One region of the Cytobacillus sp. FSL R7-0696 genome, then DNA from elsewhere that is predicted to be linked to it. Evidence: a T-box and tRNA genes for the amino acid it is inferred to sense, from the RefSeq annotation. Region 1 holds a T-box; the other holds one or more tRNA genes.
What was found. The T-box of region 1 lies ahead of argS (arginine--tRNA ligase). A T-box ahead of a tRNA ligase gene usually reads a tRNA of that ligase, here a tRNA-Arg.

Region 1 (5,757 bases):
TAACAGGATTTTAGATGAACTGCAACCGTATGATATTGCTCAAGCTTATGATCATCTGCCTGAAAAGCATAAAAAACGTTTCTTATTATTTATGACTGCTGACCGCCTTGCCCAGTTGCTAGAGGAATTGAATAAAGACATGCAGCTAGAGGTTTTAAATAAATTAGAAAATGAGAAAACAGGAAAAGTCTTGGATTTAATGGATAATGACGACCTCGCCCTTTTACTTCATGATATGTCAGCTGAGAAAATAGAAGGTCTCCTTGCCGGTATGAAACAAAGTGAATCTCGCATCATTCAGAATATGATGACCTATCCACCAGAAACTGCCGGGCGCTTAATGACTAACCGTTTTGTATGGATTCGTGATTATTACACAGTCCGAGAAGCAGTAGAAAAGTTAAAATCCTTTGCAGAATATGCTGAAACGATTAATTATTTATACGTGATTGATCAAGACAGAAAATTAGTTGGGGTTGTCTCTCACCGTGACTTACTAATCGCAGAGCCTCTCGAGGTCATCCAAGACATTATGTATGAACGGGTCATCTCAGCTGCAGTGACGACAGACCAAGAAGAAGTTGCAAACATGGTCTTAAAATATGATTTCCTTGCTATTCCAATTGTGAATGAAGAAAATGTGCTAATGGGTATTGCCACTGTTGATGACTTGATGGATGTTGTGGTCCAAGAAGCGAATGAAGATATTGAAAAGCTATCCGCTTCCGGTAAGGCAATTGACTTTGATACGAAAGCTTTCGTCGCCGCTTATCGAAGGTTACCGTGGCTCATTCTTTTATTATTCATCGGCATTATTTCAGGCAGTATCATAAGCGGGTATGAGGCTACTTTATCGCAAGTCGTAGCCCTCGCCTTTTTCATGCCCATGATTTCTGGTATGACAGGTAACACAGGTACGCAATCATTAGCTGTAGTTGTCCGAGGACTTGTATCCAATAATTTAAATAAAAAAGTGGTTACGAAACTGATCCTTAGGGAGTTAGGGGTAGGTGTGATTATTGGTGTCACTTGTGGTATTTTAATCGCACTGATTGCATTTTTTTGGCAAGGAAATATTTATTTAGGCTTAGTAGTCGGAGTTTCCCTACTTCTAACTTTAATTATCGGGACACTTTCGGGAGCCACTATCCCTTTATTGTTATACAAATTCGGGATAGATCCAGCCATAGCTTCCGGGCCTCTTATCACAACATTAAATGACATTTTCTCACTTGTTACGTATTTTGGTATTGCCACAATGTTTATTTCCTACTTAACTTAACATTACTTTTTTATTTTATATTGTAAATAAGGAAACTCTTTTTCAATTCTGTACGTCTATATATACGTTTAAACATATTCCCTTGCAGAAGATTCCTAATGGTTTTTTTCTGTTCGTAGCATGACCTTAATGTATAAAATAAAGATAGGTGTTTATATATGGATCGTATACAAAAAAAGAATGATCGCTTTGATTGGACATTAGCCCTAATATTATTTTTGTTCTGCATCATTAGTTGCACTGCTATTTATAGCGGGCAAACAACAGCACAGTATCCAGATAACTTCGTGCTACAACAAATAATCTTTTATAGTATAGGTATGATTGTGATCGCAGCCATTATGTACTTTGATTCTGATCAGATAAAGCGAATGACCTGGATCTTATTCGGTATTGGCACAATACTTCAAGCAGGACTTTTTATCGCACCAGAGTCCCTTGCCTATGAAGTAAAAGGTGCAAAGCTCTGGTACAACGGTCTGCCAGGACCTTCTTTGCAGCCATCCGAGTTCTTTAAAATATTTCTTATCCTCGCACTAAGTAAAGTGATTGTAGATCATTATGCAAAATACACCATGAAAACGGTAAAAAATGACCTTATACTGTTTATTAAACTTGGGCTCGTTACTTGTGTTCCGCTAGGACTAATCATTTTAGAAGATTTGGGTACGGCGCTCGTTATTATCGCTATTTTCACGGGGATTCTACTTGTGTCCGGTATTACTTGGAAAATTATCCTCCCTGTTTACGGAACGGTTGCAGCTGTAGGTGGAACCATCATCTATTACATTATTTGGGCTCCTGAAACATTATTAAAGTATCTATCAGTGGATAACTACCAATTAATGCGGATTTATGCTTGGTTAGATCCGTATACACATAAACAAGGAGCTGGCTTACAACTGTACAATTCTCTTCATGCTATCGGCTCGGGAGAATTGGGTGGTAAAGGTTTTTATGAGAGACAAGTTTATATCCCCGATGTTCACACAGACTTTATTTTCAGTGTCATTGGTGAAGAATACGGCTTTATTGGAGCAAGTGTCGTGATATGCTTATATTTTATACTTATTTTCCACTTAACGAAAATTGCCTTATCAGTCAATGACCCATTTAATACTTATGTCTGCGTGGGCGTTATTAGTTATATTACGTTCCATGTATTTCAAAATATCGGGATGACCATTCAAGTATTACCGATTACAGGTATTCCTCTTCCTTTTATTAGTTATGGGGGTAGTTCCTTAATCGGCAATATGATGGCTATGGGGCTTATTTTTAGCATTAGATTTCACCAAAAGAGTTATATGTTCCAAGACAGCTCTAAATATTATCGTGCATCTTAAGGTTGCTTTTTTAAAAATCTAGCGTATAATAATGGAAAATCAAACGGAAATTCAGTGACGAAGAGAGTAGATGTAGGTGAATTCTAAAGCGAAGCAGGGATGGTGAGAGCCTGCGAGAAAAGCCACATTGAAGCGCACTTCGATAGAAGCATGGCAGAATCCAAGTAGGTCATGTCGGTTGTTCGCCCCGTTACAGGCAAGTAGTAAAGGGGTTCGTTACGAACAATTAGAGTGGTACCGCGGGTTTAAGGCTCGTCTCTCAAATTATGAGAGACGGGCTTTTTTATGTTTTCTATATTTTTTGGAGGTGAAAAAGGTGATAGATATGAAAAAGACAATCAGTTCAAGTATTCAAGTTGCAATAGATAATGCCTTAAGTGAAGGTGAGATTCGTCGCTTGTTAGAAACGCCTAAAACATCCGAACATGGCGACCTCTCCTTCCCATGTTTTGCACTAGCAAAGATTTATAAAGAAAACCCAAATCTATTAGCAAAAGACTTAACAGGAAAACTAACTCATGAATGGATAGATCATGTTGAAGCTGTTGGGCCATATGTAAATATATTTTTTAATAAAAAAGCAATCAGTCAACTCATTATTCAAGCCGTACTACATCAAGGAGAGAATTACGGACAATCAGGAAGCGGTAAAGGTAAAACAATCGTATTAGACTACTCTAGCCCAAATATCGCCAAACCATTCTCAATGGGGCATCTTCGTTCGACAGTCATTGGTCATTCCCTTGCACTTATAGCAGAAAAGCATGGATATGATACAGTTAAGATTAATCATTTAGGCGACTGGGGCACACAATTTGGCAAACTCATTACTGCCTATAAGCATTGGGGAAGTGAAGCTTTAATTAAGAAGGAGCCAATTAAGGAATTACTCCAATTATACGTAAAATTTCACGAGAAAGCTGAGGAACATCCCCACTTGCATGAAGAAGCAAGAGCTTGGTTCAGAAAACTTGAACTTGATGATGCGGAGGCAAAGCAACTTTGGTCTTGGTTTAGAGACGAATCTTTAAAAGAATTCGAGAAAACCTATCAACTGCTCGGTGTCTCTTTTGACTCTAATCATGGGGAGGCCTTTTATAACAATCAAATGAACGCGATTGTCGATACACTGCAACAATCTGACTTGCTATGCACCTCTGATGGAGCAGAAATCGTACCCTTATCAGATGAAAATCTACCTCCTTGCTTAATTAAGAAATCAGATGGAGCGACTCTATATGCTACACGCGATATTACGGCGGCCATTTATCGTAAACAAACATACCAATTTGATGAGGCTCTCTATATCGTTGGTCCAGAGCAGTCCATCCACTTCCAACAAGTCAAAGCCGTATTATCTAAAATGGGGCATTCCTGGGCGACACATATCCATCACATCCCATTTGGGTTGTATTTACAAGAAGGTAAGAAGATGTCGACAAGAAAAGGTCGTGTCATATTATTGGAGGAAGTACTACAAGATGCCATACAATTAGCTTCAGAAAATATTGAACAAAAAAATCCTCATCTAAAGAACAAAGATGAGGTAGCTAAAGCTGTTGGTGTAGGAGCAATTATTTTTCATGATTTAAAGAATGAACGAATGAAACAAATAGAATTTTCTTTAGAAGACATGTTAACATTCGAAGGGGAAACCGGTCCGTATGTACAGTATACACAAGCTAGAGCGCAATCTATTTTACACAAAAGTCAGCAAAAGACTGATAAAATAGAAGGTTTATCAAGTGAATACGCTTGGCAAGTAGCTAAACTTTTATCCCTTTATCCAGATAAGCTCGTTCTTGCCCATGAAAAATCAGCACCGTCCATCATTGCCAAATATTTAATTAGTCTAGCGCAAAGCTTTAACAAATACTACGCTAACGAAAAAATACTTCATAAAGATGAACATTTATCTTCGAGACTCGGTCTTGTCAAAGCAGTAACAATCATCTTAACTGACGGTCTGCATTTACTTGGTATGAAGGCACCTCAGGAGATGTAATTTCACCTTGTACACCAGCTCCCTCTATAGCCAATTGGGAGCTATTTGATTGAATGAAGCAAAAGTACACAGTTTGTGACCACCAAAAATAGTGCGGCTACAATATGTAGCCTATTGAAAAATGCGATCTATCAGGAAAGAGCTGAAAACAGGCTTACTTCGTCATATTTCTTATTCACACTAAACCAAAGCCTACCCTGTATGTCCCTGTTTAAGAGTACCCTTTTTCTTCTCGCCAATGAGCAATATGTCTTTTCCCTAGAACAGTGAAAAAGTAGAGAAGATAAAGGACAACGATGATTAATCCCAAAATATTTTGTTCAAATGCCTTAAGTGCCACACTCAAAATCGTCGTTAAGTATAGAAATGCTAGTAATGTAGTAATTTCTTTGTTTTCAAAAACATCGGTTGATCTAGCTCCGAATTGAGAACCTAGTAGCCCACCAGCAAGTAAGAATATTCCCATAAAATAATTAATTTCTACAGTGAATGCGTAGGATAAGAAACCTGCTAAAACAATAAATAGGACTGCAAATAAGCTCGTTCCTACCGCCTTCTTAGGTAACATACCTAGAAAGGCGATCGACATTGGTACAATAATAAACCCTCCACCTACACCTAAAGAAGTGGAGACAAACCCTGCAAACAAGCCGATTAAGACCATTTTTACTATGGAAGGTTGAACTAACCCGCTCACTCCTTGCTGCGTATTTTTCTTCTTAAACATTTGAACAGAAAAGAAAGAAAGCAACACAATATACATAACAGGAATCGCCCATTCATCTAACTGATGAGCATCTAAAAAGACAACAAAAGGATGGGCAATTTGGGTAGCAATGATCCCACTCACCCCTAAAATAATCCCTGCTTTCCAATTAATATTTTTTAATTTTATATGACCGATAATCCCAGAAGATGAACTCCCAATTGTAAATAACAAACTTGTCGCAATTGCCTCAATAGGGGCAAGTCCAATGAGCATTAATAATGGTGTTAATATAAACCCTCCACCGATGCCAAAAAAACCTGACAACACACTGATTAAGGCACCTAGTAGAAAAAACAATATCAATTCCACAATTCCATCACCTTTCTATGCAAACAACCATCCCCATCATACCCCA
Region 2 (5,757 bases), 1.3 Mb from region 1:
TCTCTCAAAATAAGATGAAAATAGCGAAGGATTCAAGGAAGCGTAAGCTGACGAGAATACCAAAGCTTACCATTCATTAATCGTTCTTTGAAAACTAGATAATGTAATGAAGAAGATTACCGAGTAATCGCCACCTTAGTTATTTTCTCTCTATTTAATAGTAATAGAGTAAAGATACTAAACTTTTTTAAGAAAACACAACCGTGAGGGTTGTGAGAAGCAAGCAGTTCAAGGAAGCGAGCGAGGAAACACCGGAGTGTGCGTCTTGTGCACATGAGGATGTTGACGAGTGAGCTGACGCCGAAATGCGTAGCTTATCGCAAGCCGAACAATGGTTAAGTTAATAAGGGCGCACGGTGAATGCCTTGGCACTAGGAGCCGATGAAGGACGGGACTAACACCGATATGCTTCGGGGAGCTGTAAGTAAGCTTTGATCCGGAGATTTCCGAATGGGGAAACCCCCTATCCGTTATGGGATAGGATCCATACCTGAATACATAGGGTATGGAAGGCAGACCCGGGGAACTGAAACATCTAAGTACCCGGAGGAAGAGAAAGCAAACGCGATTCCCTGAGTAGCGGCGAGCGAAACGGGATTAGCCCAAACCAAGAGGCTTGCCTCTTGGGGTTGTAGGACATTCTATACGGAGTTACAAAGGAACGAGATAGACGAAGAGGTCTGGAAAGGCCCGCCATAGGAGGTAAAAGCCCTGTAGTTGAAACTTCGTTCCCTCCAGAGTGGATCCTGAGTACGGCGGGACACGAGAAATCCCGTCGGAAGCAGGGAGGACCATCTCCCAAGGCTAAATACTCCCTAGTGACCGATAGTGAACCAGTACCGTGAGGGAAAGGTGAAAAGCACCCCGGAAGGGGAGTGAAAGAGATCCTGAAACCGTGTGCCTACAAGTAGTTAGAGCCCGTTAATGGGTGATAGCGTGCCTTTTGTAGAATGAACCGGCGAGTTACGATTACATGCGAGGTTAAGTTGGACAGACGGAGCCGTAGCGAAAGCGAGTCTGAATAGGGCGAATGAGTATGTGGTCGTAGACCCGAAACCAGGTGATCTACCCATGTCCAGGGTGAAGTCCAGGTAACACTGGATGGAGGCCCGAACCCACGTACGTTGAAAAGTGCGGGGATGAGGTGTGGGTAGCGGAGAAATTCCAATCGAACTTGGAGATAGCTGGTTCTCTCCGAAATAGCTTTAGGGCTAGCCTCATGCGTAAGAATCTTGGAGGTAGAGCACTGTTTGGACTAGGGGCCCTCATCGGGTTACCGAATTCAGACAAACTCCGAATGCCAAAGATTTATCCATGGGAGTCAGACTGCGAGTGATAAGATCCGTAGTCAAGAGGGAAACAGCCCAGACCACCAGCTAAGGTCCCAAAGTATACGTTAAGTGGAAAAGGATGTGGAGTTGCTTAGACAACCAGGATGTTGGCTTAGAAGCAGCCACCATTTAAAGAGTGCGTAATAGCTCACTGGTCGAGTGACTCCGCGCCGAAAATGTACCGGGGCTAAACGTATCACCGAAGCTGTGGATTGAACATCGTTGATGTTCAGTGGTAGGAGAGCGTTCTAAGGGCGTTGAAGCTAGACCGTAAGGACTGGTGGAGCGCTTAGAAGTGAGAATGCCGGTATGAGTAGCGAAAGATGGGTGAGAATCCCATCCACCGAATGCCTAAGGTTTCCTGAGGAAGGCTCGTCCGCTCAGGGTTAGTCGGGACCTAAGCCGAGGCTGAAAAGCGTAGGCGATGGACAACAGGTTGATATTCCTGTACCACCGTATTCTGTTTGAGTGATGGGGGGACGCAGGAGGATAGGGTAAGCGCACGATTGGATGTGCGTCTAAGCAGTTAGAGGGACCATGAGGCAAATCCCATGGTCATATACCTTGAGCTGTGATAGCGAGGGAAATTTAGTACCGAAGTTCTTGATTCCACACTGCCAAGAAAAGCCTCTAGCGAGGAATAAGGTGCCCGTACCGCAAACCGACACAGGTAGGCGAGGAGAGAATCCTAAGGTGAGCGAGAGAACTCTCGTTAAGGAACTCGGCAAAATGACCCCGTAACTTCGGGAGAAGGGGTGCTCATTAGGGTGTTAAAGCCTTGATGAGCCGCAGTGAATAGGCCCAGGCGACTGTTTAGCAAAAACACAGGTCTCTGCGAAGCCGCAAGGCGAAGTATAGGGGCTGACGCCTGCCCGGTGCTGGAAGGTTAAGAGGAGAGGTTAGCTCACGCGAAGCTTTGAATCGAAGCCCCAGTAAACGGCGGCCGTAACTATAACGGTCCTAAGGTAGCGAAATTCCTTGTCGGGTAAGTTCCGACCCGCACGAAAGGCGTAACGATCTGGGCACTGTCTCAACGAGAGACTCGGTGAAATTATAGTACCTGTGAAGATGCAGGTTACCCGCGACAGGACGGAAAGACCCCGTGGAGCTTTACTGTAGCCTGATATTGAATTTTGGTACAGCTTGTACAGGATAGGTAGGAGCCTTAGAAGCCGGAGCGCTAGCTTCGGTGGAGGCGTCGGTGGGATACTACCCTGGCTGTATTGAAATTCTAACCCACATCCCTTATCGGGATGGGAGACAGTGTCAGGTGGGCAGTTTGACTGGGGCGGTCGCCTCCTAAAGAGTAACGGAGGCGCCCAAAGGTTCCCTCAGAATGGTTGGAAATCATTCGTAGAGTGTAAAGGCACAAGGGAGCTTGACTGCGAGACCTACAAGTCGAGCAGGGACGAAAGTCGGGCTTAGTGATCCGGTGGTTCCGCATGGAAGGGCCATCGCTCAACGGATAAAAGCTACCCCGGGGATAACAGGCTTATCTCCCCCAAGAGTCCACATCGACGGGGAGGTTTGGCACCTCGATGTCGGCTCATCGCATCCTGGGGCTGTAGTCGGTCCCAAGGGTTGGGCTGTTCGCCCATTAAAGCGGTACGCGAGCTGGGTTCAGAACGTCGTGAGACAGTTCGGTCCCTATCCGTCGTGGGCGCAGGAAATTTGAGAGGAGCTGTCCTTAGTACGAGAGGACCGGGATGGACGCACCGCTGGTGTACCAGTTGTCTTGCCAAAGGCATCGCTGGGTAGCTATGTGCGGAAGGGATAAGTGCTGAAAGCATCTAAGCATGAAGCCCCCCTCGAGATGAGATTTCCCATAGCGCAAGCTAGTAAGATCCCTGAAAGATGATCAGGTTGATAGGTTAGAGGTGGAAGTGTGGCGACACATGTAGCTGACTAATACTAATCGATCGAGGACTTAACCAAAACGAAAAGCGAAAGCGCCTTGCACAGGTGCGACAAGCATAAGACGGATTTGACAGGAGGTTGTTCTTTAACCTCATGACAAATTTGACTTATGACCTCGAGCACCTAGGCGCTGTAGCTGGACAATTCGAAATGCGGGCGGCTACTAGCCGCCGCAGCTAGACAGCACTACGTAAGTAGTAGCCTACAGTACGCATTCAGGCGATTACTCAATAACAATCTTCTTCAACATTACCTAGTTTTGAGGGAACGATTCCCTTACAATTTTATAGTTCGGTGGCGATAGCGAGAAGGTCACACCCGTTCCCATACCGAACACGGAAGTTAAGCTTCTCAGCGCCGATGGTAGTTAGGGGCTGTCCCCTTGTGAGAGTAGGACGCTGCCGGGCAAACTACCCCATTTTTTGGGGTTATTTTTTGGCCCCTTGGTCAAGCGGTTAAGACACCGCCCTTTCACGGCGGTAACACGGGTTCGAATCCCGTAGGGGTCACCATTTTGGAGGATTAGCTCAGCTGGGAGAGCATCTGCCTTACAAGCAGAGGGTCGGCGGTTCGATCCCGTCATCCTCCACCATTTTTTTGTATATTTGCCGGCCTAGCTCAATTGGTAGAGCAACTGACTTGTAATCAGTAGGTTGGGGGTTCAAGTCCTCTGGCCGGCACCACTCGTGCTTTGTACGAGCCATTAGCTCAGTTGGTAGAGCATCTGACTTTTAATCAGAGGGTCGAAGGTTCGAGTCCTTCATGGCTCACCATTTAAATTTGCGGGTGTGGCGGAATTGGCAGACGCACCAGACTTAGGATCTGGCGCCGCAAGGCGTGGGGGTTCGACTCCCTTCACCCGCATTAGTTTTATAATGAATAGTTGCGGAAGTAGTTCAGTGGTAGAACATCACCTTGCCAAGGTGAGGGTCGCGGGTTCGAATCCCGTCTTCCGCTCCAGATGCGCCCGTAGCTCAATTGGATAGAGCGTTTGACTACGGATCAAAAGGTTAGGGGTTCGACTCCTCTCGGGCGCGCTTTATTTCGGGAAGTAGCTCAGCTTGGTAGAGCACTTGGTTTGGGACCAAGGGGTCGCAGGTTCGAATCCTGTCTTCCCGACCACGAATACTTTTTAGGGGCCTTAGCTCAGCTGGGAGAGCGCCTGCTTTGCACGCAGGAGGTCAGCGGTTCGATCCCGCTAGGCTCCACCAATTTAATTTTTATAAAATATATTTTATGGCGGTGTAGCTCAGCTGGCTAGAGCGTACGGTTCATACCCGTGAGGTCGGGGGTTCGATCCCCTCCGCCGCTATTGCTTTTTTATTAATGGAGGAATACCCAAGTCTGGCTGAAGGGATCGGTCTTGAAAACCGACAGGGGTGTTAAAGCCCGCGGGGGTTCGAATCCCTCTTCCTCCGCCATTAATATTTATTATCGCGGGGTGGAGCAGTCCGGTAGCTCGTCGGGCTCATAACCCGAAGGTCGCAGGTTCAAATCCTGCCCCCGCAATCTGGTCCGGTAGTTCAGTTGGTTAGAATGCCTGCCTGTCACGCAGGAGGTCGCGGGTTCGAGTCCCGTCCGGACCGCCATTTACATATTTATTATTTTGGCTCAGTAGCTCAGTCGGTAGAGCAAAGGACTGAAAATCCTTGTGTCGGCGGTTCGATTCCGTCCTGAGCCACCATTTATTCTTTTTTGGAGGGGTAGCGAAGTGGCTAAACGCGGCGGACTGTAAATCCGCTCCTTCGGGTTCGGCAGTTCGAATCTGCCCCCCTCCACCATCTAGGGGTATAGTTTAATGGTAAAACGAAGGTCTCCAAAACCTTTGATGTGGGTTCGATTCCTACTACCCCTGCCATTCATGGCGGTTGTGGCGAAGTGGTTAACGCATCGGATTGTGGTTCCGACATTCGTGGGTTCGATTCCCATCAGCCGCCCCATTTTTAAATATTTTGTTGGGCTATAGCCAAGTGGTAAGGCAACGGATTTTGATTCCGTCATTCGTAGGTTCGAACCCTACTAGCCCAGTTATGGCAGCATAGCCAAGTGGTAAGGCAGAGGTCTGCAAAACCTTTATCCCCGGTTCAAATCCGGGTGTTGCCTTTATGCCGGTGTGGCGGAATTGGCAGACGCGCACGACTCAAAATCGTGTTCCTTCGGGAGTGTCGGTTCGACCCCGACCACCGGTATGTTGAAGTTCTTAAATGCGGGTGTAGTTTAGTGGTAAAACCTCAGCCTTCCAAGCTGATGATGAGGGTTCGATTCCCTTCACCCGCTTAAATAGGGGCCTATAGCTCAGCTGGTTAGAGCGCACGCCTGATAAGCGTGAGGTCGATGGTTCGAGTCCATTTAGGCCCACCATTTATATTATTCCGCAGTAGCTCAGTGGTAGAGCATTCGGCTGTTAACCGAACGGTCGTAGGTTCGAATCCTACCTGCGGAGCCATACATATTTTAGTTTGCGCCTTTAGCTCAGCTGGATAGAGCAACAGCCTTCTAAGCTGTGGGT

Region 2: it has a tRNA-Arg gene. The T-box ahead of argS (arginine--tRNA ligase) is inferred to sense a tRNA for this amino acid. The anticodon was not compared.

Annotation. Positions count from the first base shown of each region.
Region 1 is NZ_JBBOWA010000001.1:1,214,635-1,220,391, forward strand. Features, by position in the region: gene mgtE (magnesium transporter) at 1-1,282, shown strand, start outside; gene MKX29_RS06395 (FtsW/RodA/SpoVE family cell cycle protein) at 1,441-2,628, shown strand; T-box leader at 2,674-2,891, shown strand; gene argS (arginine--tRNA ligase) at 2,948-4,633, shown strand; gene MKX29_RS06405 (sulfite exporter TauE/SafE family protein) at 4,845-5,711, opposite strand.
Region 2 is NZ_JBBOWA010000001.1:2,530,555-2,536,311, forward strand. Features, by position in the region: rRNA gene MKX29_RS12935 (23S ribosomal RNA) at 334-3,266, shown strand; rRNA gene rrf (5S ribosomal RNA) at 3,539-3,655, shown strand; tRNA gene MKX29_RS12945 (tRNA-Glu) at 3,686-3,760, shown strand; tRNA gene MKX29_RS12950 (tRNA-Val) at 3,765-3,840, shown strand; tRNA gene MKX29_RS12955 (tRNA-Thr) at 3,856-3,931, shown strand; tRNA gene MKX29_RS12960 (tRNA-Lys) at 3,946-4,021, shown strand; tRNA gene MKX29_RS12965 (tRNA-Leu) at 4,031-4,112, shown strand; tRNA gene MKX29_RS12970 (tRNA-Gly) at 4,134-4,208, shown strand; tRNA gene MKX29_RS12975 (tRNA-Arg) at 4,212-4,285, shown strand; tRNA gene MKX29_RS12980 (tRNA-Pro) at 4,294-4,370, shown strand; tRNA gene MKX29_RS12985 (tRNA-Ala) at 4,384-4,459, shown strand; tRNA gene MKX29_RS12990 (tRNA-Met) at 4,487-4,560, shown strand; tRNA gene MKX29_RS12995 (tRNA-Ser) at 4,577-4,669, shown strand; tRNA gene MKX29_RS13000 (tRNA-Met) at 4,684-4,757, shown strand; tRNA gene MKX29_RS13005 (tRNA-Asp) at 4,761-4,837, shown strand; tRNA gene MKX29_RS13010 (tRNA-Phe) at 4,857-4,932, shown strand; tRNA gene MKX29_RS13015 (tRNA-Tyr) at 4,946-5,029, shown strand; tRNA gene MKX29_RS13020 (tRNA-Trp) at 5,033-5,106, shown strand; tRNA gene MKX29_RS13025 (tRNA-His) at 5,113-5,188, shown strand; tRNA gene MKX29_RS13030 (tRNA-Gln) at 5,205-5,276, shown strand; tRNA gene MKX29_RS13035 (tRNA-Cys) at 5,281-5,351, shown strand; tRNA gene MKX29_RS13040 (tRNA-Leu) at 5,356-5,437, shown strand; tRNA gene MKX29_RS13045 (tRNA-Gly) at 5,455-5,525, shown strand; tRNA gene MKX29_RS13050 (tRNA-Ile) at 5,533-5,609, shown strand; tRNA gene MKX29_RS13055 (tRNA-Asn) at 5,620-5,694, shown strand; tRNA gene MKX29_RS13060 (tRNA-Arg) at 5,710-5,757, shown strand, end outside.